One region of the Ensifer sp. NM-2 genome, then DNA from elsewhere that is predicted to be linked to it. Evidence: predicted binding sites of a transcription regulator. Region 1 holds the regulator's gene; each other region holds the start of a gene.
The links. The regulator PhoB, encoded in region 1, activates phosphate uptake and scavenging genes when phosphate is short. The targets are predictions, from matches to a motif close to TGTCATNNANCTGTCAT.
Positions count from the first base shown of each region.

Region 1 (7,736 bases):
CACCGTAGAAGGCGAAGTCGAGCACGATGTCGAGGAAACCACCGAAATCGGTTTTGCGCGTGGCGCGTGCCACCGCACCATCAAGTCCATCGCAAAGCCGGCTAACGACGATAACAATGGCGGCGGCAAGGTAGTATTGTCCGGCAATGAGGACAGCGGCAACGAGGCCGAGCGCGAGGCCGGTGATCGTGACCGCATTGGCACCGACACCCCCGCGGGCAAGTGCTGCACCGAGCCGATCCAGTATCGGATCCAGATGTTTTCTCACCGCGCCATCAAGCATCGGCCTCGCCTTTCCGCAGACTTGCCGCCGACGCATGCAATCCTGCCGTTATTCTTGACGAAACCATCTTGCTGTAGAATACCCTGAAAGACTTGAAACAAGGTGTTGCTCATGTATCGCGCGCTCACTCGCGACATAGAAGTTACGGTGGAGCCTTATTATCTGGAAGAGCAATCTGATCCGGATGACAGCCGCTATGTCTGGGGCTACCGCATCGTCATCGCCAACCATTCGGCCGAGTCGGTTCGGCTGATGACACGCTACTGGCATATTACCGACGAGAACGGCCAGGTGGACGAAGTCAGCGGGCCCGGTGTCATCGGAGAGCAACCGTTGCTGAACCCCGGCGATACCTACGAATATTCCTCCGGATGCCCGCTCGATACGCCGTCCGGCGTCATGTTCGGCCACTACAGCATGGAATCGGAAGGCGGAGAACACTTCAACGTGGCAATCCCCGCCTTCTCGCTTGATTCACCAGGGCTCGTTCGAACCCTGAATTGAGGCATCCTACTGCTGGCGGACCTCGCTTGCCTCGAAGCGATAGGTGGTCGAGCAGAACTCGCACGTCACCTTGATCAAGCCGTCCTCGATGGTGCTCTCGATATCGTCGGCGTGCAGTCCGGTGAGCACCGAGCGGATCTTTTCGCGCGAACAGCTGCAGCGATCATAGACCGCCTGCGGCTCGTAGACGCGAACGCCGCGCTCGTGGAACAGCCGATAGAGCAGACGTTCCGTGCCGACCATCGGGTCGGTCAGTTCGTCGGCATCGATCGTCTCGACCATGACCTTGGCTTCCGCCCAGAGATCGTCCTCGTCGAAGAGATCCTCGTTGTCGTCGCCGTCACCCCCCGAAAGATCCGGTTGGCGCATGCGCTCCGGCGCATCCGGCAGGAACTGCGCGACCATGCCGCCGGCGCGCCAGCGATGGCGCGGCTTGCCGTTCTCGTCGCGGTCGAGCAGTTCGGCAACGCCGAGGCGCACCTTGGTCGGGATCTGCTCCGACTGGCGGAAGTAGACGCCGGCAATCTCCTCGAGCGTGGCGCCATCGAGCGCAACGATGCCCTGATAGCGCTGGGTATGGGCACCCTGATCGATGGTGAAGGCGAGAACGCCCTTGCCCAGCAGCTCATGCGACTGGGTGCGTCCGTCCTTCAGAGCTTCCTCCAGCGCTTCCTCGTTGAAACGGGCATAGGCGCGCACCCGATCGGGCGTGGCAAAATCGGCGACGACAAGATCGACCGGGCCGTCGCTCTTCGTCTGGACGATAAGCTTGCCGTCGAACTTCAGCGACGTTCCGAGCAGCACGGTCAGCACCACGGTCTCGGCAACCAGCCGCGCGACCGGAAGCGGATAGTTGTGGCGCTCGAGGATCGCATCGAGCATCGGGCCGAGCTGAACGGCGCGGCCACGCACATCGAGGCCCTCCACCTGGAAGGGCACGACATGATCGTCACCGGCAAAGTCGAATTCGCCAAGTCCTGGTGCCATCTCAGTCATCTGCTGCTCCTTACGTCACTAAAGCGCGTCGCGATCGCCAGGATTCGCTGACTGCGCTTCAAGTTTTTGTTCTTGTGCATATCGTTATCGCAAAACCGCTGCGCACTTTTCCGCGACATGCTTGGGAGAGGGCCGCGCAGAGAACATAAACATCCTCCGGTGCAGCCTGCCCGTTATCCTATTCGATCCCGCCATAAACGGATTTGTCTAGCAGGCATGTGCCGTTTTGCCGGCCGATCATGCGCTGCCTGTCGTCAGGTAACGTCCGTTGTTTCCACCCCGGAACGTCCCGCATTCGGCCTAAATCGTGTCGCATGCGGGAAATTTCAATAGGCAGACGCGCCGATCAGACGAGCCCCATGCACCAGGCGATGATCGACTTCTGTGCGTGCAGCCTGTTTTCCGCCTCGTCGAATACCACCGACTGCGGCCCGTCGATGACCTCGTCGGTCACTTCCTCGCCGCGATGCGCCGGCAGGCAGTGCATGAACAGTGCGTCCGGCGAGGCGTGCCTCATCAGCGCGTCGTTGACCTGGAAGGGCTGGAAGACGTTGTGGCCGCGAGCGCGATGCTCCTGGTTCATGGAAATCCAGGTGTCGGTAACGACGCAATGCGCGCCGGCAACGGCCTGCTCGGCCTCATGGCAAAGCAGGATCTCGCCGCCATTGTTGCGCGCCCAGTTGAGGATCTTGTCGTGCGGCTCGGAACCGAGCGGCACCGCCATGTTCATGCGGTAGCCGAAACGGGCCGAGCCCTCGATCAGCGAGTGAAGCACGTTGTTTCCGTCGCCGGTCCAGGCGATGGTCTTGCCCTTCACCGGGCCGCGATGCTCCTCGAAGGTCATGATATCGGCCATGATCTGGCAGGGATGGGTGTCGTCGGTCAGGCCGTTGATGACGGGCACCGTGGCGTGCTCGGCAAGCTCGAGAAGACGGCGATGATCGGTGGTGCGGATCATGATCGCATCGACGTAGCGTGACAGCACCTTGGCAGTGTCGCCGATGGTCTCGGCGCGGCCGAGCTGCATTTCGGTGCCCGAGAGAAACAGGGTTTCGCCGCCGAGCTGGCGCATGCCGACGTCAAAGGAGACGCGCGTGCGGGTCGAAGGCTTTTCGAAGATCATCGCCAACATCTTGCCGGCGAGCGGCTTTTCGGCGGTTCCGGCCTTCGTCGCCGTCTTTCGCACGCGTGCGTCATCGATGATCGTGCGCAGATCGGCTGCCGTCATGGCCGAAAGATCGATGAAATGTCTTGTGCCTGCCATCGTAGTCAATTCCTGTCTCAGAATGGCCCGTGGAGCGCGACCGGTGTCGAAGAGCCAAAAGAACGCTCGACACCTTGGGCTCGCGCATGGACCCTTGGGAAAATCGCTGCCGATCTCCGGGTTCACAAATTAGGCTGCGGCGGTACCGCTGCTGCTTCTCACGGCTTCGGCCGCGCGCTCGATCCGCGCCAGGCCTTCGCGCGCTTCCGCGGCGGTCACCGTCAGCGGCGGCAACAGGCGCAGGACGTTTTCGCCGGCCGGAACAGCCAGCAGCTTCTCCGCGCGGATCGCCTTCAGGAGATCGGCCGAAGGGCCTTTCGCCTTGATGCCGAGCATCAGGCCGTCGCCGCGGATATCCTCGATCACATCGGGGAAACGGTCCTTCAACGACGCGAGGCCCTGGCGGAAGACCAGGGCCACGTCGCGGACATGCTCCAGGAAACCGTCGGCCAGGATGACGTCGAGCACGGCGTTGCCGACAGCCATGGCAAGCGGGTTGCCGCCATAGGTCGAACCGTGCGTACCGGCGACCATGCCGGCAGCCGCCTCTTCGGTCGCAAGGCAGGCACCGAGCGGGAAGCCGCCGCCGATGCCCTTGGCGACAGCCATGATATCCGGACGGATGCCAGCCCATTCATAGGCGAAAAGCTTGCCGGTGCGGCCGACGCCGGACTGGACCTCGTCGAGGATCAGCAGCAGACCGAACTCGTCGCAAAGCGCGCGCAGCTCCTGCATGAATTCCTTGGTGACCGGGCGGATGCCGCCCTCGCCCTGGATCGGCTCGATCAGGATCGCCGCCGTCTCGTCGGTGATCGCATCCTTGAGCGCCGTGATATCGCCGAAGGGAACCTGATAGAAACCCGGGGCCTTCGGGCCAAAGCCCTCGATGTACTTCTGCTGACCACCCGCCGCGATGGTCGCGATCGTGCGTCCGTGGAAGGCACCCTCGAAGGTGATGATGTGGAACTTCTCCGGATTGCCCTTGGCATAGTGGTAGCGACGCGCAGTCTTGATCGCGCATTCGAGCGCCTCGGCACCCGAGTTGGTGAAGAAGACACGATCGGCGAAGGTGACGGCCGTCAGCCGGCGTGCAAGGCTCTCCTGGCCGGGGACCTCATAAAGGTTGGACAGGTGCCAGACCTTCTCGGCCTGCGCCTTCAACGCCTCGACCAGATGCGGATGCGCATGGCCAAGCGAGTTGACGGCGACGCCGGCGGCGAAGTCGAGATAGCGCGAGCCGTCTTCGGCGATCAACCAGACGCCCTCTCCTCGCTCGAAACGCAACGGCGCACGCATGTAGGTGTCGTAAAGCGGCGTGGTTGCAGTCATGGCGAGCCTCTCCTTCATTGCTATCGGCATCGATCCGAGCCCCTGTTGAGCGCGGCAAAAAATTAAAAATGCCGCCTTGCGGCGGCGCAGGCACTATTCCTATTTCGCAGCGCAATGTCAACAAAACCAAGCTTTGCAGTGCGGTCGGACGGGTCTGATCCATGCGACGAAAAAATCACGCGACGGGGCTTGCAAAAATGCAACGCCCACCGAGCAAGTTGGGGAAAACCAAGAAATCGATTCGGCGCGATTCGCGGGACTCTTGCCACGGAGTCCGCCGGTCAGTAGGTTAATGTTCAATTACTAGACGCATGCGGCGGGCCTAGTCACCAAAAGTGTTATCGCGTTGCAGCTCCGGAGCCTGTCCGGAGCGTGGTGAGAGATTCTGTCATCGCCAACGCTGAGAACGGAGAGTGCAGAAATGAACTGGACTGACGAGCGGGTGGAAAAACTGAAGAAGCTTTGGTCCGAGGGCCTGAGCGCGAGCCAGATCGCGGCACAGCTCGGCGGCGTCAGCCGCAATGCGGTCATCGGCAAGGTTCACCGGCTGAGCCTGCCCGGCAGGGCCAAGGCTGGCGGAACCACCGCCGCGACCCGGCCGAAGCAGCGCCCGACTTCGGCGCCGCGCGCTCCGAACTACGCTTCGCGCGTCACGACACGGACGGTTACCCGTGCGGCCGGCGCGACCGTGCTCAAGGAAGAGGTCGAAGTCGATCTCGTCGCCGAACAGGATTTCCGCATCCAGACGGATGTGGTCGTGCCAATGTCGCGCCGCCTGGAGCTGACGCAGTTGACCGAGCGCACCTGCAAATGGCCGATCGGCGACCCGCTCAAGGAAGAATTCCACTTCTGCGGCAACGATTCCCCGGAAGCTTCGCCCTATTGCACATTCCATGCGCGGCTTGCCTATCAGCCGACCTCCGAGCGCCGTCGCGCTCGCTGAGACGACCGAAAACCACATGCAGAAAAGGGGCCGCACGGCCCCTTTTTTATTGGCTGCTGCATGTTTCCCTGGTTCGTATTCGCTTCAAGGAAACATGCCGCAATTCAAGATGCAACAGCGACCTTTGCGCGTCCATTAAGATGCGCGGCGCTGCAGTGGCCGGCTGGCTCAGCTTTCGAGCGAGTAGCCGGCACCGCGAACGGTGCGGATGACATCAGGCATGCTCGAGAAATTCAGTGCCTTGCGCAAGCGACCGACATGCACGTCGACGGTGCGCTCGTCGACATAGATATCGTGGCCCCAGACGCCATCAAGGAGTTGCGAGCGCGAGAACACCCGGCCCGGCGACGACATCAGGAATTCGAGCAGGCGGAATTCCGTCGGACCAAGGCGGACCTCGCGGGTGCGGCGATGCACGCGATGGGTCTCGCGATCGAGCTCGATGTCGCCGCAGCGAAGCAGCGTCGAGAGGACCTCGGGCTTGGCGCGCCGCAGCATCGCCTTGACACGGGCCATCAGCTCCGGGGTCGAGAACGGCTTGACGACATAATCGTCGGCGCCGGTGGCAAGGCCACGAACCCGCTCGCTCTCCTCGCCGCGCGCCGTCAGCATGATGATCGGCAGGCGCTCGGTTTCCGGACGTTGGCGCAGCCGGCGGCAAAGCTCGATGCCGGAAACGCCCGGCAGCATCCAGTCGAGGATCAGGAGATCCGGGAGGCGCTCCTGTAGGCGGATCTCCGCCTCGTCTCCGCGCAGGATCGTATCAACATCGAACCCTTCGGCTTCGAGGTTATAACGCAGCAGGACACTCAGCGCCTCTTCGTCTTCGACAACGGCGATTTTCGGCAACATCAGGCAACGTCTCCTTACCCAGAGCGTCTCGCGTTCGATCGAACGCAAAGAGATGCTCGAACATATAGAATCTGGAGCACTCCGCGCGTTTTCATAGGCACGCGCGAAAACGTATAGCTTCAGACGCAGTAGAGCAGGGCCGCAACCAGGGCTGCGACCGGAGCAGGTTCATAAGCAGGCACTCGAACGTATCCGGGTCTTAAAGCGCGTCGCGATCTCTAAGATGCGCTTGTTGTGCTTTAAGTTCTTGTTTTTGCACATGTCGTTATCGCAAAACCGCTGCGCACTTTTGCGCGACATGCGTTAGTCCTTCACGGCACCCAGCGTCGACGTATTGTCGTCCTTCGGACGCTCGCCTTCCGGCTGCGCGCCCGTCGCCATGTAGTAGATCGTCTCGGCGATATTGGTGGCGTGGTCGCCGATACGCTCGATGTTCTTGGCACAGAAGAGAAGATGCGTGCAGGGCGTGATGTTGCGCGGATCTTCCATCATGTAGGTGAGCAGCTCGCGGAACAGCGAGGTGTAGATCGCGTCGATCTCCTCGTCGCGCTCGCGGATGCTGTTGGCCTTCTCCGGCGAGCGGGAAGCGTAGACGTCGAGGACTTCCTTGAGCTGCACCAGCGCAAGCTCTGCCAGGTGTTCGAGACCGCGCGCCAGCTTGCGCGGGATGCCGGAGCCGGCAACCGCGATGACACGCTTGGCGTTGTTCTTGCCGAGGTCGCCGACGCGCTCCAGATCGGACGCGATGCGGATCGATCCCATGATCTCGCGCAGGTCGGCAGCAACGGGCTGGCGCTTGGCGATGGTGACGATTGCCTTTTCGCCGATCTGGCGTTCGGCTTCATCGAGGATGGTGTCGTCGGAGATCACCTTCTGCGCCAAGGCGAGGTCAGAATTGACAAGCGCACGAACGGATTCGCCCACCATCTGCTCGGCAAGCCCGCCCATCTCGGAGATGCGGCGCGTGAGATATTTCAGTTCTTCGTCGTAGGCGGACATTATGTGCATGGACATAGTCTTCGATCCTTGCGGGCGCGTTCAGGAAACGGGGTGAAGAGGAGCTTCGGCCATCAACCGAACCGGCCCATGATGTAGTCCTGGGTACGCTGGTCATCCGGATTGGTGAACATCTTGTCGGTGTCGTTCTCCTCGACAAGATTGCCGAGGTGGAACATGGCAGTGCGCTGCGAAACACGCGCCGCCTGCTGCATCGAGTGGGTGACGATGACGATCGTGAAGTTGGTACGCAGCTCGTGGATCAGTTCCTCGACCTTGGCCGTCGCGATCGGATCGAGCGCCGAACAGGGCTCGTCCATCAGGATCACTTCAGGGCTGACGGCAACGGCGCGCGCGATGCACAGACGCTGCTGCTGGCCGCCCGAAAGACCGGTGCCCGGCTCCTGCAGGCGATCCTTCACCTCGTTCCACAAACCAGCCTTCTGCAGGCTGGTCTCGACGACTTCGTCGAACTCAGACTTGGTGCGGGCAAGCCCGTGGATGCGCGGGCCGTAGGCGACGTTGTCGTAGATCGACTTCGGGAACGGGTTCGGCTTCTGGAACACCAT
Region 1 is NZ_PVZR01000001.1:444,585-452,320, reverse strand. Features, by position in the region: gene C6558_RS02275 (CDP-alcohol phosphatidyltransferase family protein) at 1-283, opposite strand, end outside; gene apaG (Co2+/Mg2+ efflux protein ApaG) at 395-787, shown strand; gene C6558_RS02265 (Hsp33 family molecular chaperone) at 794-1,783, opposite strand; gene argF (ornithine carbamoyltransferase) at 2,130-3,047, opposite strand; gene C6558_RS02255 (aspartate aminotransferase family protein) at 3,177-4,376, opposite strand; gene C6558_RS02250 (GcrA family cell cycle regulator) at 4,798-5,319, shown strand; gene phoB (phosphate regulon transcriptional regulator PhoB) at 5,488-6,171, opposite strand; gene phoU (phosphate signaling complex protein PhoU) at 6,475-7,185, opposite strand; gene pstB (phosphate ABC transporter ATP-binding protein PstB) at 7,242-7,736, opposite strand, start outside.

Region 2 (7,736 bases), 400 kb from region 1:
TCTGCCAATGATGGAACTCGAATTCGGAAATGCCGAACGATGCTGAAGATCGAAGGAATTGCTGCCTTTGTCGCAGTTGCGGAAGCCGGCTCGATCAGCGAGGCGGCGCGCCGGCTGCGGCTGTCGAAATCCGTGATCAGCGAACGGGTCTCGGACCTGGAACGCCACCTGAACGCAACGCTGTTGCATCGCACGACGCGCAAGCTGACTCTCACCGAAGATGGCATCGCCTTTCGCGAGCGCGCGGTGCGGATCGTCAGCGAGGTGCAGGCCGCCGCCAGCGATCTGGCGGAGCGCCGCGGGACGCTGACCGGACCATTGCGGATCGCCGCCCCGGTCAGTTTCGGGCATCTGCATCTCGGGCCTGCCCTTTACCCCTTTCTGGCGGCACATCCCGAGGTCGAATTGACGCTCGATCTCGACGATCGCCGGGTCGATGTCGCCTCGGAGGGTTATGACGCCATCGTGCGCCACGGGATCATCGCCGATTCACGGCTGGTCGTGTGGAAGCTTGCCAAAAGCAGGCGCCTGCTGGTCGCCTCGCCCGACTATCTCGATCGCAACGGCACGCCGGCCTCGCTTGCGGAACTCAACGATCACCGCGGTATCTTCTACACCAATCGCGGCGCTTCCGACTGGCGGTTCGAGGGGCCGACCGGTTCGACCGTTATCCGCGCCCGCATGGCGCTGCGCATCAACAACGGCGACATGATCCACGATGCTGCCGTCGCCGGGCTCGGCATCGCGCTGCTGCCGACATTCATCTGCGGTCCTGCGGTGCGCGACGGTCGGCTTCGCGAGATCGATGTCGGTTTTCGCCCAGAGCCGGAATTCATCTACATGGCCCATCCGGAGGGCCGACGGCCGTCGGCCAAGCTCCGGGCAATTACCGATCATCTGAAGAAGACCTTTGGCGATCCTCCGCACTGGGACCCGTGAACCGCTGCGCGGCTGTGGGCGCGACCGTTCATGCGCAACCCCCATTCGCTACATCTTGATGGGCGCCGCCCAAGTCGCGATCACGACCGGGCCGGATATCCCGGACGAGCCTTGCAACCGAAAGTCGGACGCCTGTTCCCTGAACTGGATCGTCTCATGACGCTCAGTCCCACCGCCAATGCGGAGGCTCTCTCCCCAACCGCGAGCCCCGCCCCCGGCATTGCAGCCGGAGGCGGACAGGGTCACAGGAACAGATCGACTGCGAAGTAGGTGAGCGCCGAAATCGCAGCAGCGGCCGGCATCGTCACGAACCAGGCGATGACAATGTTGCCGGCAAGGCCCCAGCGCACCGCCGAGACACGCTTGGCGGCACCCACGCCGATGATCGCGCCGGTGATCGTGTGGGTGGTCGACACCGGAATGCCGAGCCAGGTGGCGGCAAACAGCGTGATGGCGCCGCCGGTTTCCGCGCAGAAGCCCTGCATCGGATTGAGCTTGGTGATCTTCGAGCCCATGGTGTGCACGATGCGCCAGCCGCCCAACAGCGTGCCGAGCGCGATCGCCGCCTGGCAGGTGATCACCACCCAGAACGGCACATAGAACTCGGAGCCGAGATAGCCCTGCGAGAACAAGAGCACGGCGATGATGCCCATGGTCTTTTGCGCATCGTTGCCGCCGTGGCCGAGCGAATAGAGCGACGCCGAGACGAACTGCATCACCCGAAAGGTACGGTCGACAGCAAAAGGCGTCCGGCGCACGAACAGCCAGGAAACGATGAGGATCAGGAGCAGCGCCAGGAAGAAGCCGATCATCGGCGACATCACGATGGCGCCGACCGTCTTCAAGAGACCGGTCCAGACGATGGCATCGCCGCCAGTGCGGGCTAGGCCGGCACCGACGAGGCCGCCGATCAGCGCATGCGACGAACTCGACGGAATGCCGAAGATCCAGGTCGCGATGTTCCAGACGATCGCCCCCATCAGGGCCGAGAAGATCACCAGCGGCGTAACGATGCCGGGATCGATGATGCCGCGTCCGAGCGTCTCGGCCACATGCAGGCCGAAAAACAGGAAGGCGATGAAATTGAAGAACGCCGCCCACATGACCGCATATTGCGGCCGGAGCACCCGGGTCGAAACGATGGTTGCGATCGAGTTGGCGGCGTCATGCAGCCCGTTGAGAAAGTCGAAGAACAGGGCGATTGCAATGAGGGCGACGAGCAACGGCAGGGCGAGCGTCGCGTCCATCAGACGTTCTCGATCACGATGCCGCTGATCTCGTTGGCGACGTCCTCGAAGCGGTCGACGACCTTCTCGAGCTCGCCGTAGATCTCGCTACCGATAATGTAGGCCATGGCATTGTTGGCACCGTAGCGGCGGAAAAGATCCTTCAGGCCCTGGTCGTGCAGCTCGTCGGACCGGCCTTCGATGCGCGTGACCTCTTCGGCGATGGCGATGAGCCGGCCGTGGTTGACGCCGATGCGATTGAGCAGCGGAATGGCCTCGGCGATCAGGTGCGCCGCCTGGACGACGATGACGCCCATTTCCTTCATGCCCGGATCGAAGGTCTTCTGCTCGTAGAGCCGGATGGTCTTGACCGTCTTGTGCATCATGTCGATGGCATCGTCCATCGACTGGATGAGATCCTTGATGTCGCCACGATCGAACGGCGTGATGAAGGAGCGACGAACGGCCAGAAGCACTTCGCGGGTGACACCGTCTGCCTCGTCTTCAAGCGCGACGATCCGGTCGCAGTGCTTTTCGAGATCGTCGCCGCCGGCGAGGAGCTTGTCGAGCGCTTCGGCGGCACCGACGACGGTACGCGAATGTTGCGCGAAGAGATCGAAAAAGCTGTCTTCGCGGGGAAGGAGTTTGCGGAACCAAGCCAGCATCACAAATATATCCGTTCGTGGATTGTCATGCGGCTGTCATATTGTACGCAAGCGATCAAGAAAAGCGCTGAACGACTGGGATTATAAGGCTTTCCCCGCCGTTATCGCGCAATTTTGCCTGGAAATGACTCAGGTCACCTTTCGTCTTGCCTTAAAGCCCGCTTTCGTCCTACTGCATAGCTCCTTAAATCGGCATCGATTTATGGAGCTATGCAGCAAGTGTTGCAGCGTCCTTTGCACGTCCTGTTCGACGCGTGGCGCTGCGACTGGCGCCGACGTCGAATCCGGACCCGAAATGCCACAAAAGGTCTTTCTCAATCGCCTGAAGCTGAGCGAGTTCCGCAATTATGCGGCGCTGTCGCTGGCGCTCGACCAGAGGCACGTCGTGCTGACCGGCGAGAACGGCGCCGGCAAGACCAATCTGATGGAAGCGGTGTCGTTTCTGTCGCCAGGCCGTGGCCTCAGGCGTGCGGCCTATGCCGATGTCGCTCGCGTCGGCGCAAGCGACGGCTTCTCGGTCTTTGCCGAAGTCGTGGGCATGGAAGGCCCGGTCGAGATCGGTACCGGCACGGCCGGCACCAGTGAGGGGCAATCACGACGCCTGCGGCTGAACGGCACGACAGCGAGTACGGTCGATGAGCTGACCGACCATCTGCGCGTGCTGTGGCTGACGCCGGCCATGGACGGGCTCTTCACCGGCCCGTCGGCCGATCGCCGCCGTTTCCTCGATCGGCTGGTGCTTTCGCTCGATCCGGAGCATGGGAAGCGCGCCAGCGAATTCGACCGTGCCATGCGTAGCCGCAATCGGCTCCTCAGCGACTTTCGTCCCGACCCGGCCTGGTTGACTGCCATCGAGCGGGAAATGGCGGGGCTCGGCGTGTCGATGGCGCTCGCACGGCAGGAGATGCTGGGTCTGCTGACGGCGCTCGTCGAGAGAAACACCGGCGACAGCGTCTTTCCATCTGCGCGCCTGGCGCTGGCGGGCTTCCTCGACGACGAGAGCCACAAGCCAGCCTTCGACCTCGAAGAACAATATCTCACCATGCTGCGCGAGGGCCGGGCGCGCGACGCGGCCGCCGGCCGGACACTGGACGGACCGCACCGCACCGACCTCCTGATTCGCCACCGCGAAAAGGACATGGAAGCCGAGCGCTGCTCGACCGGCGAGCAAAAGGCGCTGCTCGTCGGCCTGGTTCTTGCCCATGCGCGCCTCGTCGGCGACATGACCGGTCACGCTCCTATCCTGCTGCTCGACGAGATCGCCGCGCATCTCGACATGGGCCGCCGCGCCGCCCTATTCGATCTCGTCGACGGACTTGGCGGCCAGGCCTTCATGACCGGGACGGACCGTGCGATGTTCGACGCGCTCGGCGATCGCGGCCGGTTCCTGACGGTGGAGCACGGAAGCGTATCGGGATGATGGAGCCGATCATGGAAAGTGTCCGCTCATGACTAGTACAAGCCTCGAATCATCGGAAATTGCCCGCTACGCGCGCCACATCATGCTGCCCGAACTCGGCGGTGGGGGGCAACAGAAACTCAAGGCGGCGCGCGTTCTCGTCATTGGCGCCGGCGGCCTCGGCGCTCCTGTTCTTCAATATCTCGCCGCCGCCGGCATCGGCACGCTGGGCATCGTCGACGATGACGTGGTGTCGCTGTCGAACCTGCAGCGGCAGGTGATCCACCGCACGGCCGATATTGGCCAGACAAAGGTCGAGAGCGCCTCGGCAGCGATCGGCGCGCTCAATCCGCATGTGGTGGTCGAGAGGCATCCCCTTCGTCTGGCAGCCGACAACGCCGAGGCGCTGTTGCGCCAATATGATCTGGTGATCGACGGCTCGGACAATTTCGACACGCGCTATCTCGCCGCCGATACGGCAGCAACCGTCGGCATACCGCTCGTCACCGGTGCAGTCGGCCGCTTCGACGGTTCGCTTACAGTGCTGATGCCTTATCGCTCGGGCGCGGATGGCGAACCGAACCCGTCCTACCGCGATCTCTTTCCCGAAGCGCCGCCGCCGGGCGTCGTGCCCTCCTGTGCCGAGGCCGGCATCATCGGCGCGCTCACCGGCGTCATCGGAACATTGCAGGCTATGGAAGCCATCAAGGTGATCGCCGGGATCGGCGAGCCACTCGTCGGTCGGCTGTTGATGTATGACGCTCTCTCGGCGCAATTCAGCACCATCCGCTATCGCCGGCGCAAGGACAGGAGCGCAGACTGATGCAGATCATCAGGATCGACGCTGCCTTCGATCGCTACAAGGAATTGCTGGCCCTGATCCTTGACGCCTTTGCCTATATGGACGGGCGGATTGATCCGCCATCCTCGGCCCATGCGCTAACGATTGAGGGGCTGAGCGAGAAGGCTTCGGCAGAAATTGGCTTCGTCGCCGTCGACGGCTCAGTGCTTGCCGGCTGCATCTTCTGCAAGCCGGAGACCGACTGCCTCTATATCGGCAAGCTTGCGGTTTCCGCGACCTGCCGGGGAAAAGGCGTCGGCCGACTGTTGCTTGCAAGCGCCGAAGCAGCGGCACGCGACCGCCACTTGGCCGCTCTGAGGCTGCTGACACGGATCGAACTCACCGAAAACCACAGGACGTTTTCGGCCTGGGGCTTCGTCGAAACCGACAGAACCGCTCACCCGGGCTTTACCCGGCCTACCTCGATCGAGATGCGCAAGACGCTTTGATCAGTCGCGAATCAATCGCGACCCGGCAGCACCCGATCCGGCGGCCGGTGACCGTCGAAGAAGGTGCGGATATTGATCACCACCTTGTCGCCCATGTCGATGCGACCCTCGAGCGTCGCCGAACTCATATGCGGCAACAGCACGACCTTGCCCTCGCCGGCGAGCTTGATGAGCTTGGGGTTGACCACGGGTTCATTCTCGAAAACGTCGAGCCCCGCACCGGCGATCTTGCCTTCGCGCAGGCACTTGATCAGCGCCGTCTCGTCGATGATGCCGCCGCGGGCGGTGTTGACGATATAGCTTTCCGGGCGCATCAGCGCGAGCCGACGGGCCGAAAGCAGGTGATAGGTCGCCGGCGTCGAGGGGCAATTGACCGAGACGATATCGACGCGGGCAAGCATCTGGTCGAGGCTGTCCCAATAGGTCGCCTCCAGCATCTCCTCGGTCTCGGCCTTGACCCTGTGACGGTTGTGATAGTGGATCGACAGGCCAAAGGCCTTGGCACGGCGCGCGACCGCGGTGCCGATGCGGCCCATGCCGACGATGCCGATGCGCTTGCCGGCAATGCGCCGGCCGAGCATCCAGGTCGGAGACCAGCCGGCCCATTCGCCCTTGCGATCGGTCAGGATCTGCGCACCCTCGGCGAGCCGGCGCGGCACGGCGAGAATGAGCGCCATCGCCATGTCGGCGGTGTCCTCGGTCAAAACGTTCGGGGTGTTGGTGACGGTAATGCCCTTGCGTGCGGCCGCGTCGACATCGATGTTGTCGACGCCGTTGGAGAAACTGGCGATCAGTTTCAGTTGCGGGCCGGCCTGCTCGATCAACGCCGCATCGATGCGGTCGGTCACCGTCGGCACGAGCACGTCGGCGCGCTTCACCGCCGCCACAAGCTCTGGTTGGCTGCGCGGCGTATCATCGATGTTCAGTTCGGCGTCGAAGAGCTCACGCATTCTGGTTTCGACGATGTCCGGCAGTTTCCGGGTGATGTAGACCTTGGGCTTCTTCTTGCTTGTCATTGCTGCGATGGGCCTTGTTGACGGGTCCTTAACCAAGTTGGGCGATACTTTCTCCCTGTAGCCGCAATTTCTACCAGACCCGGTCGGGAAGACAAACAAAACTCGCTGCGTCGTCCCCGCGATTTACGCCCCGGCCAAGAGCCCTGGGTGAACTGCGCCTGCAAGTTGCCACGGAAAATGAGCTTCGTCATGCGTCACGTCATTTCCAAACTCTCGTTAGCGTTGATCGCCGCCTGCATCGGCGCGGTCATCACGACGTCGGGTGCCCATGCCCAGGCCGCAAAGGGGGCCAGCGGATTGCCGCTGCCGCGTTTCGTCAGCCTGAAGGCCAAGAGCGTCAACCTGCGCATCGGCCCGAGCGTCGACTACGCGGTGGCGTTCCGCTACCTCAGGCCCGGCGTACCGGTGGAAATCATCCAGGAATACGATAACTGGCGCCGTATCCGCGACGCCGACGGCACGGAAGGCTGGGTGAACCAGGCCCTTCTGTCGGGCGACCGCACGGCCGTCACCGCGCCATGGATGCGCGGCAAGGGCGAAGGCGTCTTCGTCAACCTGCGCCGCGAGCCGCAGAGCACGGCAGGGATCGTTGCGCGCATGGAGCCCGGCGTGGTCATCCGTGTGGGTGAATGCAATGGCGACTGGTGCCACATCGAAACCCAGGGCGTCGAAGGCTGGATCGTCCAGAGCGAGATCTGGGGCGCCTATCCGGGCGAAGCCTTCAAATAAAGGCTACGCCCGCTCTGACATAGGTCATATTTGGTGCGCGGCGCTGCAGCTCGCCTCAGGCGAGCTCGGCCTGCTTGGCGGCAGCGGCAAGCGATACCATCGGCCTCGGGCCGATCTGGCCGATGACGATACCGGCTGCGAGATTGCCGAGCTTGCTGCAATCCTCGAGCGACCGACCGGTCGTATATCCGTGGAGAAAGCCCGCAGCATAGAGATCACCGGCGCCTGTCGTATCGACCACCTGCGCGAGCGGCGTCGCGCCGACGCGGACACGTTCGGTGCCGCGCACGACGACGGAGCCTTCTTCACTCAGCGTGACGGCCGCAAGCTTGCAGTCCTTCGAGAGCTTTTCCAGCGCCAGATCGAAGTCCTCGGTCTCGTAGAGTGCGAGCGCTTCCTGTTTGTTGGCAAAGACGATGTCGACGGTGCCGGAGCGCATCAGCTCCAGAAACTCGTCGCGATAGCGGTGGAC
Region 2 is NZ_PVZR01000001.1:45,774-53,509, reverse strand. Features, by position in the region: gene C6558_RS00270 (LysR family transcriptional regulator) at 40-939, shown strand; gene C6558_RS00265 (inorganic phosphate transporter) at 1,182-2,186, opposite strand; gene C6558_RS00260 (DUF47 domain-containing protein) at 2,186-2,830, opposite strand; gene recF (DNA replication/repair protein RecF) at 2,955-4,250, shown strand; gene C6558_RS00250 (molybdopterin-synthase adenylyltransferase MoeB) at 4,279-5,052, shown strand; gene C6558_RS00245 (GNAT family N-acetyltransferase) at 5,052-5,519, shown strand; gene C6558_RS00240 (D-glycerate dehydrogenase) at 5,531-6,535, opposite strand; gene C6558_RS00235 (SH3 domain-containing protein) at 6,725-7,264, shown strand; gene C6558_RS00230 (adenosine kinase) at 7,320-7,736, opposite strand, start outside.
Region 2: C6558_RS00260 (DUF47 domain-containing protein) is a predicted target of PhoB. The motif match lies at 2,854-2,870, and genes of this name have one in related genera.

Region 3 (7,736 bases), on a different contig from region 1:
TGACCAGTTGGGCATCCTGCAGGCCGATTGTGGCCGGCTCGGAGAAATAGGACAGCGCCCGCTGGCGTGCCGCGGCATCGCCAGCCTCCAGGGCTTTGTGAAAAGCCTTGGCCTGCTTGCGGATGGAATAGAGGGTAGCGTTCGCGGAAAGATCGCGCGTGATCATGAAAGACCTCCTTTCATTCACGTCCGGTATCCGCGCCCACAGACTGAAAAGAGGTGTGGCAACCAAGTCCAGTGAAACAGGTGGGTCTGGCCCTTCCCGCGGATCGGGTGCGCCCTGCGAACGACACGATCGCTAGCACGCAGCCGATATTCTTGTCCACTGCATGTTTCCTTAAATCCTATCCGAGTTAAGGATAAAACATGCAGCAATTCAAAGTGCTACAGCGACCTTTGCGCGTCTGATAAGACGCGCGGCGCTGTAGGCTTCTCAGCTTTCCGGTTCGTAGCGAACGAAAGCAAAGCGATCCCCCTTGGGCGACCAGTTGGGAACATTCATCGTGCCCTGCCCGCCGAAGAGCTCGAACAGCTCGCGCGCGTTGCTGCCATCCATCTCCATCAATCGCAGACGGACGTTCAGGTCCCGCGGATGATCGAAGACATCGCCGTCATAGGAGAGAACCAGAAGGTGTCTTCCGTCGGGCGACGGATGCGGGAACCAGTCGCCATAGGGGCTGTCGGTCACGCGCTCAACGTCGGTGCCGTCGGGACGAACGCGCCAGATCTGCATGCGGCCAGTGCGGCTGGAGTTGAAGTAGATCCACGCTCCATCCGGCGACCAGTCCGGCCCGTCGTTGCGGCCTTCGCCCTGCGTCAGTCGCCGCTCTTCGCCGCCTTCGACCGAGATCGTATAGATATCGAAGACCTGATCACGAATACCGCAATAGGTCAGTGCGCCGCCATCCGGCGACCAGCCGTGCCAGTAGGACGGGAGGTTGGGGGTGACAAGCCGCGGAGTGCCGCCAGAAGCCGGCAGCAGGTAGATCGCCGACTTGCCGAACTCGGTCTTGTCGCTGATCGCAATCGTGCTGCCATCAGGCGAAATGCCGTGGTCATTGTTGCAGAGATGGGCAAAGCCGGTTTCGATCTCGACCGGCTCCGAGCCGTCGAAGGCCAGCCGGTAAAGCCGGCCGTCGCCATTGATGATGAGATATCGCCCGTCCGGAGACCAATTCGGCGCCTCGACCAGCCGCTCCGTCTGCCAGACGACGCGAGTCTCGGCGGTAACGATGTCATAGGTTTCGATGGAACTGCGCATACGCTTCTCCTGCCGCAACCGCAGCTATTTGCTTTCTTCGCCCCGTGGCAGCACCGCCAAGACTTTGGCGCAGATCGACCGCATCAAGATGACGCTGCGCTGGTCTTGCCAGGTCGAGACCAAGCCCCAGGCCAGCAGCAGAAGAATGCAGACGAAGGCGACGCCGACGGTGACGAGACTACCGGTCGCAAGACCATAGACACCGAACACGGCCGGCGTCGCGAAACAGGCGATCTGCGCCGAAAGCTGCCCACCGGCAGAAACGTCGCTCAGCGACCACAGCCGGATCAGCCGGATTTCCTCCTCGGTGAACTCCGGCTGGCTTTCCTTGCCGTCCCGCCCTTCGGGGATGCGCTCACCGTCTATCCCCGATCGCGGAACCGGTTGGTGATTGGATAGCGCCGATCGCGGCCAAAATTCTTCTTGGTGATCTTCACGCCGGGCGCCGACTGTCGGCGCTTGTATTCGGCGATATAGAGCAGATGTTCGATGCGGTGTACCGTTGTCTCGTCATGACCACGAGCAACGATCTCCTCCGTGCTCATCTCCTTTTCGACGAGGCACTCCAGAATGTCATCGAGCACCGGATAGGGCGGCAGTGAATCCTGGTCCGTCTGGTTGGGGCGAAGCTCGGCCGACGGCGCCTTGTCGATGATGTTTTGCGGGATGACCACGCCGGATGGACCGAGCGCGCCCGGCGGCACGGTGGTGTTGCGCCAGCGCGAGATGCCATAGACCTCCATCTTGTAGAGGTCCTTGATCGGATTGAAGCCGCCGTTCATATCGCCATAGAGCGTGGCGTAGCCGACCGACATTTCCGACTTGTTGCCGGTGGTGACCACCATCGAGCCGAACTTGTTGGAGACGGCCATCAGGATCGTGCCGCGCGTGCGGCTCTGCAGGTTTTCCTCGGTGATGCCCGATTCCGTGCCCTCGAACATATCGGCCAGCGCGCCGAGAAATCCTTCGACCGGCTCTTCGATCGGCACGATATCGTAGCGGCAGCCGAGCGCTTCGGCGCAATCCTTGGCGTCCTTCAGCGAGTCCTTCGAGGTGTAGCGGTAAGGCAGCATGATCGTGCGTACCCGCTCCTCGCCGAGCGCATCAACGGCAAGTGCTGCGCAGATCGCCGAGTCGATGCCGCCGGACAGGCCGAGCACGACGTTCTTGAAACCGTTCTTGTTGACGTAGTCGCGGAAGCCGAGCATGCAGGCGCGATAGTCTGCCTCCTCCCGCTCCGGCAGGCGCGATTGCAGGCCGCCGGCACAGTGCCAGCCATTGTCGCCCTTTTTCCATTCGACGATCGACAGCGCCTCCTCGAACTGGCTCATCTGGAAGGCGAGCGACTTGTCCGTGTTGAAGGCGAAGCTCGCGCCGTCGAACACCAGTTCATCCTGACCGCCGAGCTGGTTGGCATAGATCATCGGCAGGCCGGTCTCTATCACCTGCTTGAGCACGACCTGATGGCGCACGTCCACCTTGCCGCGATGATAGGGCGAGCCGTTCGGTGACAGCAGGATTTCGGCGCCGCTTTCCGCCAGTGTCTCGCACACACCAAGATCGCCCCAGATGTCCTCGCAGATCGGGATACCAATGCGAATGCCGCGGAAATTGACCGGCCCTGGCATCTCGCCCTGGTCGAACACCCGCTTCTCGTCGAACTCGCCGTAATTCGGCAGATCGACCTTGTCGCGTACCGCAATGATCTTGCCGCCATCGAGCACGGCGACGGCATTGTGGCGCCCGGTCTTGGCCAGGCGCGGGAAGCCGATAATGACGCCCGGGCCGCCGTCGGCGGTCTCCTCGGCCAACTTTTCCACCGCCTGTAAACAGGCCTTGAGAAAAGCAGGCTTGAGAACCAGATCCTCCGGCGGATAGCCGGAAATGAAGAGCTCGGTGAGCAGCAGGAGGTCGGCGCCCTGGCGCGCCGCATCGGCGCGCGCCTCACGCGCTTTCGCCAGGTTTCCGGCGATATCGCCGACGGTCGGATTGAGCTGGGCGATTGCGATACGAAGCAGGGTGGGAGCGGCTTTGTGAGCGGTCATGAGCGGGCCTGTCGGTCTGTTCTCGAACGAATGCGTCTGACTTTCGCCCCGATCTTTAGCGCAATCCGCGCGAAAATGCCCACAGCCAATCGCCGCGAAGCGAAAAATTCCAAAAAATTCTGCGTTTCCGGTTTGTTATCGGCGCCGGCTCGCGCGTCCTCACGTCACGAAAACCTGTTTCCAAACACCCTGAACAAGTCATTCATCCCCTGTTCAAAATGACAGTCGTATGACAGCTACACGACACATTGATGAAATTGGAGAAGACGTTGGCCAATATCGATTCAGCCGTAGCGAGGAGATCACGAGTCTACGCTGGTAGACCCGGATTTGCCGCGCGGCACGCCAAGACGCTGACCTCCGCACGCAGTGCATTGTTCTCGCTGTCGATCGCGGCAGCCCTCGTTTTTGCAGTCGAGTTGATCGTGCGCCAGTCCATGGCCGACACGGTCGCCTACTTCCTCGATCCGACGCGCCCCGCATGGACCACCATCGGTGCATTCTTCCTGATCCTTCTCGCCATCGATGGCGTTTTCGGCCGCGAACACAAGTCCGCCGTGGTGCTCGCGCCGCTGGCGATCATACCGGCCATCATCTGCCAGCAGAAGCAGGTCTTTCTCTCCGACCCGCTCTATCCGACCGACTTCCTCTTTGGCCGCCAGATCCTCGAATTGATGCCTGTGCTTGTCAAGGATCGTCCGTGGACGGCCGTCGGCATCGTTGTCGGCCTCATCGCAGCCGTTACAACCATCGGCCTGTTGCTGCGTTACGCCTGGCGCAACTTCCCCAAGCTGACACGCCGCGAGCGCATCGCTCGCGCAGCTTTTGCGCTGCCGCTGCTCTTCGCCTTCTGGCACATCATGGATTACAACCAGTTCTCCTGGATCCGTGATCGCCTGAAGGTCATCCCGATCATGTGGGACCAGACCGAAAACTATCGTCACAACGGCTTTGCGCTGGCGTTTGCGATCAATCTGCCGATGGCCAACGTCAACGCGCCCGCCGGCTACATGGCCGATGCGATCGATCGCATCCCGGTCAAGCCGCTGCCGGCCGGCACCTCCCACCGCAGCAAGCCCGACGTCATCGTGCTGATGAGCGAATCCTTCTGGGATCCGACCCGTCTGCCGAACGTCAAGCTTTCGCCCGACCCGATGCCGACGATCCGCGAAATGCAATCTGGCAACGTGTTCTCGCCAGAGTTCGGCGGCATGACGGCCAATGTCGAATTCGAAGCGCTGACCGGCTTTTCGAATGCCTTCCTGCCCTATGGCAGCATTCCGTACCAACAGTACATCCGCAATCCGATCCCCTCGCTTGCCACCTTCTTCCGTGGCGAGGGTTACGTTTCGCGTGCCATCCATCCGTTCCAGAGCTGGTTCTGGAACCGCACCGCCGTCTACAAGGCCTTCGGCTTCGACACCTTCAAGTCGGAGGAGAATATGCCGCCGATGCAGAAGCGCGGCATTTTCGCCTCGGACGAATCCCTGACCAAGGAGATCATCCGCCAGGCGGACGCCATGGATGACCCCTTCTTCTTCTTCGCGGTAACGCTGCAGGGCCATGGCCCCTATGAGCCGAACCGCTATGCCAAGAATACCATCAAGGTCGAAGGCAACCTGCCGGAGAGCGATCGCCAGGTGCTTGAAACCTACGCCCAGGGCGTCAAGGAAGCCGACGAGAGCCTGAAGAAGCTGATGGACTGGGCCAAGCAACGTGACCGCGAAACCATCATCGTGCTCTTCGGCGACCACCTGCCGCCGTTGAACACGGTCTACACCAACACCGGTTTCATGAAGGGCGTGACCGCGGAGCGCAAGGGCTCGAAGGACCAGATGAAGGCGCAGCACGAAACTCCGCTCGTCGTCTGGTCGAACAAGACGGGTCCGAAGAAGAATGTCGGCACGATCAGCCCGGCCTTCCTTTCCTACCAGATCCTCAAGCAGTCCGGCTACGAGCATCCCTACTATACCGGCTTCCTCGGCAAGGTGCACGACCAGTACCGCGTCGTCGACCGCTACATGCTGATCCGCAAGAACGGCAAGGATGTCGCCGAATGGTCTCGTCAGCCGAAGGTCCCGGCCCTGCTGCGCGACTATCGCTTCCTCCAGCACGACATGATGTTCGGCAAGCGCTACTCGACCGACCGCTTCTTCAAGTCGCACGCGGATCTCTACGCCGCAGGCTTCTAAACCACACCCGCACACGTTCGTGCGACATCACTGGCCTCTGAACAGAGCCGGACGGTAAACCGCCCGGCTCTGTGCACTTTCTCATCTATCCCGTTGATTTCCTCGTCGAAGTGGTGCGCTTAAGCGCGTCGCGATCTTTCCGATTCGCTCACTGCGCTTTAGGCTCTTGTTTTTTGCCCGTGTCGTTATCGCAAATCCGCCGCACACTTTTGCGCGAAACGCTTTCGATATCGTCCGATCCATTTCCGGAGATAGCCATGCCGCATTTGAACGAACTCTCGCAGCACATCTTCGGCAAACCGATGGCCGAGCTCGGCGAAATCGAGCGCCGCATCCTGACCCGCGCCAAGGAACGACGCACCGTTGCAACCGACACCAATGCCGCGTTCAGCGCCGAGCTGTCCGTCGGCGACCGGCTCGCCGACGCCATTGCCAGGATTGGCGGCTCCTGGGGGTTCATTCTCAGCTTTTGCGGCTTTCTCGTCGTCTGGGTGATCATCAACACCGTCTTGCTGGTGACCGGGGCCTTCGATCCCTACCCCTTCATCTTCCTCAACCTGCTGCTTTCGATGCTGGCGGCGCTGCAGGCGCCGGTCATCATGATGTCCCAGAACCGGCAGGCCGAGCGCGATCGCTTCGCTGCGGCAAAGGACTATGAGGTCAATCTGAAGTCGGAAGTCGAGTTGATCGCCCTGCACCACAAGGTGGACGATGTGCTACTGCGCGAGATCGCCGAGCTGAGGACCGACATCGCCAATCTTAACCGCCAGCTTTCCCAGTATCGGCACATACCCGACAATGAATAGACACCGGACAAGCCACTAAAGCGCGCAAGAATCTGCAAGATTCCTAATTCAATCACAAATTTGTATTTTGCAACAATAGGCTATTTCTGACTATTGAAACAACCTATTAGCGTATCGAAAAATTAACACTTGGGGAGCACCGTCAAGGCGCAGGGACAGAGAAAAAGCAGTCACGGTTCGGTCGGAGTTGCTGATATGTCCAAAATAACGCGCCTGTTCGGCAGCCGCGATGGCGCTGCCGCAATTGAATTTGCAATCATCGCCCCTCTATTCTTTCTATGTGTGTTGACGTTGATCGCCTACGGCATCTACCTCAGCGCGGCCCACTCCATTCAGCAGATAGCCGCCGACGCAGCGCGCACCGCCATTGCCGGACTTTCCGAAGGCGAGCGAGAACGCCTTGCCACGGACTACATCCAGCGCACGACCATGGACCAAGCCTTCATCAAGCCGTCCCGTATGACGGTCACCGTCAAGGACGATGCTGGTAACGCCAACCAGTTTACCGTGAGGATCAAGTACGACGCCGGCGATCTCCCGATTTATCGAGCGCTTCGCTACGATCCGTTTGGGAGGTATCTGATATGGGTTTGAAAGCGCCGGGAATAGCACACCTCGCCCGATCAAGAGGTGGCAACGTCGGCATATCCGCCGCTCTCGTCATGCCGCTCGTGATCGCCTCCATGGGACTTGGCATCGACTACGGTTACCTCACGGTCCAGAAGCAGGAAATGCAGTCGACCGTCGATCTTGCTGCCATCGCCGCCGCATCGAACGTCTCCTCCGCCGAGCAGGCTGTTCTCAAGTACTTCTCCAACAACCATGTCAATTTCGCTGTTGCGACGCCCTCCGGCCTGTTGACCGTCGATGGCAAGGTTCTGCCGCCCGGCGACGTCGGGACGGAAAAGGTCGACGGCGTGGCAACGGTCACGCGTGGACGGTATGTCCCCGATCCGGGCGTCGCAGCCGGCCAGCGCTTCGTCAGGGATGCCGCGGGGCATAGACGGGCTTGCGGCCCTTGCCGGTATGCGCATTCGGTTGCCGATCTATGTCGAGCTTGCCCACGCAGAAGCCAAACTTGCCGACATCCGTTGCTACGGCGGCAAGCCGGAGAACGCGGCAGTCGTCGTCGACGCGGTGCCGGGCGTCGCTGAGATCGCCGTCGGTGACGTCAATCCGAAGGTGCTTTCGAGTTTCTCCTTCGACGCTCGGGTCGAGCGCGCCCGCATCGTCGATGCGCTGGCGGTCAAGATCGACGCCATCGCTCACGTCGAGGCGCAGAACCTTCAAGCGTCCCGCCTCACCTTCAGCCCCGCCGAAGTGGCCGCACGCTCGATCAAGAGCGTTTCGACCAAGGACATCCTGTCGTCGACGACGAAGACCCTGCTCAACAATCTGGACCTGAACATTCAGGTGTTGTTCCTGACGCTCG
Region 3 is NZ_PVZR01000009.1:65,418-73,153, forward strand. Features, by position in the region: gene C6558_RS18855 (ankyrin repeat domain-containing protein) at 1-166, opposite strand, end outside; gene C6558_RS18865 (TolB family protein) at 434-1,261, opposite strand; gene C6558_RS18870 (hypothetical protein) at 1,286-1,471, opposite strand; gene C6558_RS18875 (NAD+ synthase) at 1,624-3,306, opposite strand; gene C6558_RS18880 (LTA synthase family protein) at 3,576-5,498, shown strand; gene C6558_RS18885 (DUF1003 domain-containing protein) at 5,756-6,304, shown strand; gene C6558_RS18890 (TadE/TadG family type IV pilus assembly protein) at 6,500-6,898, shown strand; partial or broken gene C6558_RS18895 (pilus assembly protein TadG-related protein) at 6,889-7,736, shown strand, end outside.
Region 3: C6558_RS18880 (LTA synthase family protein) is a predicted target of PhoB. The motif match lies at 3,525-3,541, and genes of this name have one in related genera.

Region 4 (7,736 bases), on a different contig from region 1:
TTGATGTCTGTGCAGATATCCGGGTCGCCGCCGTTGAAGACGACGACGCTGCCTGTGCCGCAGCCGGCGCGTCGGCGATCGTTGCGCGCCCGGCGCAATTCGATGTTCTGTCGGGAAATCGCGCTCGCATAATCGCGGGTATCGGCCGTAGTTTCGATGGCGGCGGGCAGTTCGGCGAGCCGAGTGTTCAGGCGGTCGCACACGCTGGAGGCCAGCGCCTGATCGGCAAGAACCAGAAGCAGCGGCAAGGTCGCCGCGGCTAGGGTTTTCATGTTCCGGAACACGGGCGAACGTCCATTCCTGCAACCGCACGGCGCCACCCTTGTTGTCCGGGTTCGGTCGCTGTCGGCACTTCCTGTTTCAGCCCTATCATAAGGCTTGTCGCCGCCGGTGCAACGACAAGCCTCGCATTGCGTTAACAGCTCCGTCCGGTGGGAGGAACGGAAGGAGCGTTAGAGATCAGGCGGCGCGTGCCGTCTCCAGCGACATCGGCCGTTCAAGAACCGTGCCTTCGATCGCCGCTACGGCCTTCATGGCGCTGAGCAGCGACGGCGTCACTTCCCAGGCGACCGCTACGGCATAGACCGAGCCGATCCGGTGCGGGTCAGCGATGCGCTCGCCGGGGCAACCCATGCGGCGGAACATCCGCTCGAGGAAGACATCGGTCACCGTGACGATATGGCTGATGCCGGAGGCCAGCCCGAGTTCGCCGACACCGCACATCAGTTCTGCGGCGGCGACGGTCACCTGGTTGGAGGCGCGGTCCTGAGAAATCTCCGGGTCGATGCAGAAGCGGCTCGATTCCCAGATCGAGGCGCTGCGGATCTCAGGGTTGTCGCCAAGCAGGATCGGGAACGTATCGTCCAGCATGTTGGGGCCGAGCGTCGGCAGCAATCTCAGCGATCCGCGCAGTTTTCCCGTCTCCGGCGAATAGGACAGAATATAGAGCGGATTCGACTTGTCGTAATTGTCGATCTCCCATTCCCCATCGGTCTGCACGTCCCATTTCAGGAAATCGTGGAAGACGCGCTTGCGCAGCTTGAACATCTCGTCGATGGACTGTGGGTGCTGTCCGCGTGTCCTGCCGTTGAGGATCCTGATCATCTTCTTCTCCATCCTTGTTTTGGGGGATGGCGTGATGCTGTCAGTCCTCAGGCAGGGGCGAAACTGTCACTACCGACAGTTCCGGAAACCGTTTTTTCCCACTAAATATAGACGGGTTTTCAGATGAGCGAAGGAGGAGCGTCTTGAGGGTGGGTCAAACCGTCGGGATCAGTGCATGGCGAACGGCCTGGGCCACGGCCTGCGTGTTGGAGACAACATTGAGCTTTCGGCGGGCATTGGTCATGAAGAAACGCACGGTGCGTTCGGAAATGCCGAGAATGGTGGCAATTTCCCAATAGCTCTTGCCGGCCGCCGACCAGGTGAGAACCTCGGTTTCGCGACCTGTGAGGCGCGTATCGCGCGTGTTCAGCCCCCCTGTCATGGCGGCGTTTTCAAGCATGCCGGCATGAAACAGGTTGGCGGCGAGCTGGAAGTCGCGCAAGTGGTTGCGCCGATAGATCGACCACTCCGCGGCCGACATATTGACGTTGATGGCCAGCAAGGCGGTGCGGCCGGCCGGCGAGGGCAGCGGCAGGGCGACGCCTTCACTGGAAAGGCCGATCTCTTCGGCCGTCTTGAACAATGGCTCGCATTCGGGAAAGCGGTGGCGCGCCGTCGTCCATTCGACAGGCCTGACGCCACCGAGCGCCAGCTTGAGGATCGGGTCGATACGGTAGAGCTCCCGCGTCAGATAAAGCTCGGCCGCGTAGGCACCGAACGTGTGGTGCAACCGGCAGATCTTGAGCTCGTCGGCATAGGGCTCAGCTTCAAGATATAGGAGATGAGCGATGCGAAAGGTACGGCGCATCAACGTAAAGAAATGGGCCGGCTCGACACAGCCTCCGCATTCCAGAATTTCCAGCATGTCGAGGACAGCCTGTTGTTCAGTCATGCCACAACACCGATTTTTGCGCTAAACCCCACAATGGTTGGGGGTTCACCTTTTGTCCAGAACCGACAGCCGATTTGCTGTGGATTGTCGACCCTTGCAAACAATGGTTGTTGCCCAGGGTCGCGGCAGCATCACAGGGCCGCCGGGTGCGGCGGCCCTTAAAAACGAGGGCGTCGCTAGCCCGGATGGCTGGCTTCAACGACGGCGAGTGCCGCCATGTTGACGACGCCACGCGAGGTCACGGACGGCGACAGGATGTGCGCCGGCAGTGCTGAGCCGAGCAGGATCGGTCCGACATGCAGGCTGTCCGTCATCGTCTTGACGACGCCAAGCGTGATGTTGGCAGCATCCAGGTTCGGGAAGACCAACAGGTTGGCTTCGCCCGAGAGCGTGCTGTCGGGCATGACGCGCTGACGCAGCACTTCGGAGATGGCCGAATCGCCGTGCATTTCGCCATCGACTTCCAGATCGGGCGCGAGTTCGCGCACAAGCTGAAGCGCCTGGCGCATCTTGGTGGCACTCTCGGAATCGCGCGAGCCGAAGTTCGAATGCGAGACCAGGGCGGCATGTGGCGTGATGCCGAAGCGCCGGATCTCCTGCGCCGCCATGACGGTGGTCTGGGCGATTTCTTCGGCACTCGGGCAGTAGCTGACATAGGTGTCGGTGAAGAACGTGGCGCCACGCTGCGAGATCAGCAGGCTGAGGGCCGAGAAATCGAGCACGCCGTCGCGCTTGCCGATGATCTGCGAGACGTCGCGCAGGTGCTTGCTGTAACGCCCTTCGACACCGCAGATTAGCGCATCGGCTTCGCCGCGCTTGACGGCAAGCGCCCCAATGACGGTGGTGTTGGTGCGGACGATCGTGCGGGCAGCTTCCGGAATGACACCGAGACGGCCGACGAGGGCGAAATAGTCCTCGACGTAGTCGCGGTAGCGCGGGTCGCCCTCGGGGTTGACCACCTCGAAATCGATATCCGGACGAATGCGCAGGCCGTAGCGACGCAGGCGCGTCTCGATGATCTGCGGACGACCGATCAGGATCGGGCGGGCCGTGCCTTCCTCCAGCAGCACCTGGGCGGCGCGCAGCACGCGCTCGTCTTCACCTTCGGCGAAGATCACGCGGTTCTTCTGCGCATTCTTGGCGGCGGCAAAGACCGGCTTCATGATGAAGCCCGAGCGGAAGACGAAGCGGTTCAGCTTGTCGAGATAGGCGTCGTAGTCCTGGATCGGGCGGGTGGCGACGCCGCTTTCCTCGGCAGCCTTGGCAACCGCCGGCGCAATCCGGAGGATCAGGCGTTGGTCGAAGGGCGAGGGGATCAGGTAATCGGGACCGAAGACCGGCGTCTCGCCGGAATAGGCGCGGGCGGCCACGTCGGACGGCTCCTCGCGGGCAAGGCCGGCAATGGCGCGGACCGCCGCCATCTTCATTTCTTCGTTGATCGTGCTTGCGCCGCAGTCGAGCGCACCGCGGAAGATGTGCGGGAAGCAAAGCACGTTGTTGACCTGGTTGGGGAAATCCGAACGGCCGGTGCAGATCATCGCGTCGGGGCGCGCCGCGCGCGCTGCCTCCGGCATGATCTCGGGCGTGGGGTTGGCGAGCGCCATGATCAGTGGCTTTTCGGCCATCTGCACCAGCAGTTCCGGTTTCAGGACTCCAGCGGCGGAAAGACCGAGGAAAACGTCGGCGCCGCCGATACTGTCGGCTAATACCCGGTTGTCGCTTTCCTGCGCGTATACGGACTTCCATTCGTCCATCAGCACTTCGCGGCCCTTGTAGACGAGGCCTTCGAGGTCGTGCACCCAGATGTTTTCGGTCTTGGCGCCAAGCGTGACCAGCAGATTGAGACAGGCGAGCGCTGCGGCACCTGCACCCGAGGTAACGATCTTGGCCTTGGCGATGTCCTTGCCGGCCAGTTCCAGACCGTTGAGGATTGCGGCCGCAACGATGATCGCGGTGCCATGCTGGTCGTCATGGAAGACGGGGATCTGCATCTTTTCGCGCAACTGGCGCTCGACCTCGAAGCATTCCGGCGCCTTGATATCTTCGAGGTTGATGCCGCCGAAGGTCGGCTCGAGCGCCGAGATGACATCGACCATACGCTCGATGCTCGCCGCGTCGATCTCGATGTCGAAGACGTCGATGCCGGCAAATTTCTTGAACAGGACGGCCTTGCCTTCCATGACCGGCTTGGAGGCAAGCGGACCGATATTGCCGAGGCCGAGAACGGCCGTGCCGTTGGAAATGACCGCGACAAGGTTGGCGCGTGCCGTGTAGTCGGCAGCCGTTTCAGGATTGTCGCGGATGGCGATGCAGGGCGCAGCCACACCGGGCGAATAGGCGAGCGCGAGATCGCGCTGGTTGCCGAGCGGCTTGGTGGGCTGAATTTCGAGCTTCCCAGGGCGAGGGTAACGGTGGAAGAAAAGGGCCTGCTGGTCGATGTCGCCGCTGACCGGACCTGTCTGGGATTTCGTTTTGTCGCCCGTGCTCATAGTCTGCATTCCTCTTTTTTGGACGTGGCCTTGTGGCATGAATTGCGAACCGCGTACAGTTTTTGCGCGGTTCTTTTAAGCCGGTGCGACGAAGCGGCCGGCGTCCGTGTCATCTTCCTGAAACACGAGTCTGGTTTTGACGGGCCCCAGAAGGCTCAATCAAGACGAGGCTGGTATGATGGCGGCACCGCAAATCAATTCCGTAAGACACCTCAGGACGTTGTTCATCTCCGACGTCCACCTCGGCTCCAAGGCCGCCAAGACCGACTTTCTTATTGATTTTCTGCGCCATCACGAGGCTGAGACCATCGTTCTCGTCGGCGACATCGTCGATGGCTGGCGGTTGAAGCGTAGCTGGTACTGGCCGCAGAACTGCAACGACGTCGTCCAGAAGCTGCTGCGCAAGGCGCGCAAGGGCACGCGCATCATCTATATCCCCGGCAATCACGACGAGTTCATGCGCGATTTCCCGGGTGTTCACTTCGGCGGCATCGAAGTGGCGCAGCGCCATATGCACAAGGGTGCCGACGGCCGCAACTATCTGGTGCTGCATGGCGACGAATTCGATGTGGTCGTGCGCAATGCGCGCATCCTCGCCTATCTCGGCGACTGGGCCTACGATACGGCGATCGCCATCAATATCGGCCTGGCCGCCGTTCGTCGCCGGCTCGGCATGCCCTATTGGTCGTTCTCTTCCTGGGCGAAGCTGCAGGTGAAGCACGCCGTCAACTTTATCGGTGAGTTCCAGAAGGTGGTTGCCGACGAGGCGCGGCGGCATGATGCGCAGGGCGTGATCTGCGGCCATATCCACCATGCGGTCATCGAGGATATCGGCGACGTGCGCTACATCAACACGGGCGACTGGGTCGAAAGCTGCACGGCGATCGCCGAACACCACGACGGCACCATGGAACTGATCACCTGGCATCAGATGCGCGGCGGCGTCGCAGAGGCCGAGGGAACGGCCGAAGCCGAACGGCTTCTGGCGCACCTGCTGACGCAACGGGCAGCCTGACGGGAACGCCGGCGAGGGCGCAAGCGTCGCTTGTAGTGAAATCTAGGTTATGGCGATCCGGCAGCGGGCTATGCTATTGCTGGCCGATAGCCATCAGGTTCTCCCATGATTCCCTCCCAAGCGCCCGCAACTGTGGGCCCTCCGCCGCGTCATTTTGCGCTTCGCATCGCCTTGCTCTTCTGCGCTCCGTTGATCGTCAACGGTTTCGCAATGCCGTATTTTCCGGTCTGGTTGAGCACGCTTTCCATGAGCGATTTCGAGATCGGCGTCGTGCTGGCGCTGCCGATGTTCGTACGCGTGATCACCGCGCCAATTGCCGGTGTGATCGCCGATCGGCTCGGAGAGCGCACGATCGTTTTGATCTGGTCAGGTTTCCTGTCGCTGGCGACGGCTTTCGTGCTGTTCTACGCCCGGGAGTTCTGGCCGGTTCTGATCATCTATACGCTGCAATCGGCGGTCTATTCGCCCTATGTGCCGATCGTCGAGGCGATCGCGCTTTCCGGCGTCCGGCGCTGGGGTTTCGATTATGCGCAGATGCGGCTTTGGGGTTCCGTCGCCTTCATCGGCGCAACCATGCTCGGCGGCTGGATGATCGGCATCTTCGGTGGCGACATGGTGCTGCCGGCGATGGCGGTCGGTTTCGGCCTGACGATCCTGATGGCCTTTGCGGCGCCAAAGGTCGGCCGACCGCGGCGCCCGTCACCGATCACGGCGCTGACCGAGCCTCCGCCGCAATCGTTGCGCCAGCTCGATCTGCAGCTATTGCTGATCGGCGTGACGCTGGTGAACGCCAGCCACGCCATGCTCTTCGCTTTCTCGGCAATCTACTGGCAGCATATCGGCTATAGCGGCACGGAGATCGGCATCCTCTGGAGTGCCGGCGTTGCTGCTGAAGTGACGATGTTCATCTTCGCCAAGGCGATCATCCGCCGCTTCAGCGTCTGGACGATGATCCTGTCCGGCTGCTCGCTGGCGGTCGTGCGCTGGATCATCTTCCCGATGGATCTCGGCTTTTCCGGCTATTTCGTGCTGCAGTGCTTCCACGCCTTCACCTATGCGATCATGCACACCGGCATGCAGAACAAGCTGGTGGAGCGCGTCGTCGAGGAGCAGGAGGCATCGGCCCAGGGGCTCTATTTCTTCTACACCGGCATTTTCACGGCGATCCTCACCTTCCTGTCCGGCTATCTCTACGCCTGGTACGGGGTGAACGGGTTCTATTCGATGTCGGTCGTCGCCTTTGCCGGCTGCTGCTTTGCCGTTGCCGCCTGGTATCTTCAGCCCCAGAGGCGTGGTTCCGGCGGAAAGACCAGCGAGGCTTCGTAGCGCAGGCCGGGCGTGCGATCGCGTGCCAGAAGCAGGGGCCCGTCGAGATCGACGAAATCCGCGCCCTGCGCCGCCAGGATTGCCGGTGCCATGCCGAGCGAGGTTCCGACCATGCAGCCGACCATCACCTTGAGGCCGAGCGACGTTGCCGCATCGCGCATGCGAAGCGCCTCCGTCAGGCCGCCCGTCTTGTCGAGCTTGATGTTGACGGCGTCATAGCGATCGACCAGGGCCGAGAGGTCGCCGGTCGCGTGCACGCTCTCGTCGGCACACACCGGAACGGGGCGGGCGATCGTGGCCAGGGCCTGATCATGGCCGGCGGCAAGCGGCTGTTCGATCAGGTCGATGCGCTGCTCGGCGCAGATGGCGAAGTGATAGGCGAGGCTGTCGGGCGTCCAGCCTTCATTGGCATCGAGAATGATGCGGCTCTCCGGCGCACCCTCGCGCACGGCGCGGATGCGGGAGGCATCGTCTGATGTGCCGACCTTGATCTTGAGCAGCGCGCGGTGGGCATATTGTGCGGCCTGGTTGCGCATCGCATCGGGCTCGGCAAGCGACAGCGTATAGGCCGTCGTCAATGTGCCAGGTGAGGAGAGACCGGCAAGCTCATGGACAGATTTGCCTTTCTGCTTTGCTTCCAGATCCCACAACGCACAGTCGACCGCATTGCGGGCCGCACCCGGCTTCATCGCCGACTGTAGCTCCGGGCGCGTCAGGCCTTGTTCGATCTGCGGGCATATGGCTTCGATTTCGGCGAGCACCGAGGCAATGGTTTCGTTGTAGCGGCCATAGGGTACGCATTCCCCCCAACCGCTGGTGCCGTCCTTGGTGATTCGGCATGTCACGACGCTTGCCGTGGTCTTCGAACCGCGTGAAATCGTGAATGTGCCCGCAATCGGGAAGTCTTCGG
Region 4 is NZ_PVZR01000009.1:47,085-54,820, reverse strand. Features, by position in the region: gene C6558_RS18810 (DUF2865 domain-containing protein) at 1-272, opposite strand, end outside; gene C6558_RS18805 (acyl-homoserine-lactone synthase) at 460-1,104, opposite strand; gene C6558_RS18800 (LuxR family transcriptional regulator) at 1,259-1,996, opposite strand; gene C6558_RS18795 (NADP-dependent malic enzyme) at 2,173-4,485, opposite strand; gene C6558_RS18790 (UDP-2,3-diacylglucosamine diphosphatase) at 4,661-5,500, shown strand; gene C6558_RS18785 (MFS transporter) at 5,606-6,826, shown strand; gene dgcA (N-acetyl-D-Glu racemase DgcA) at 6,778-7,736, opposite strand, start outside.
Region 4: C6558_RS18790 (UDP-2,3-diacylglucosamine diphosphatase) is a predicted target of PhoB. The motif match lies at 4,593-4,609, and genes of this name have one in related genera.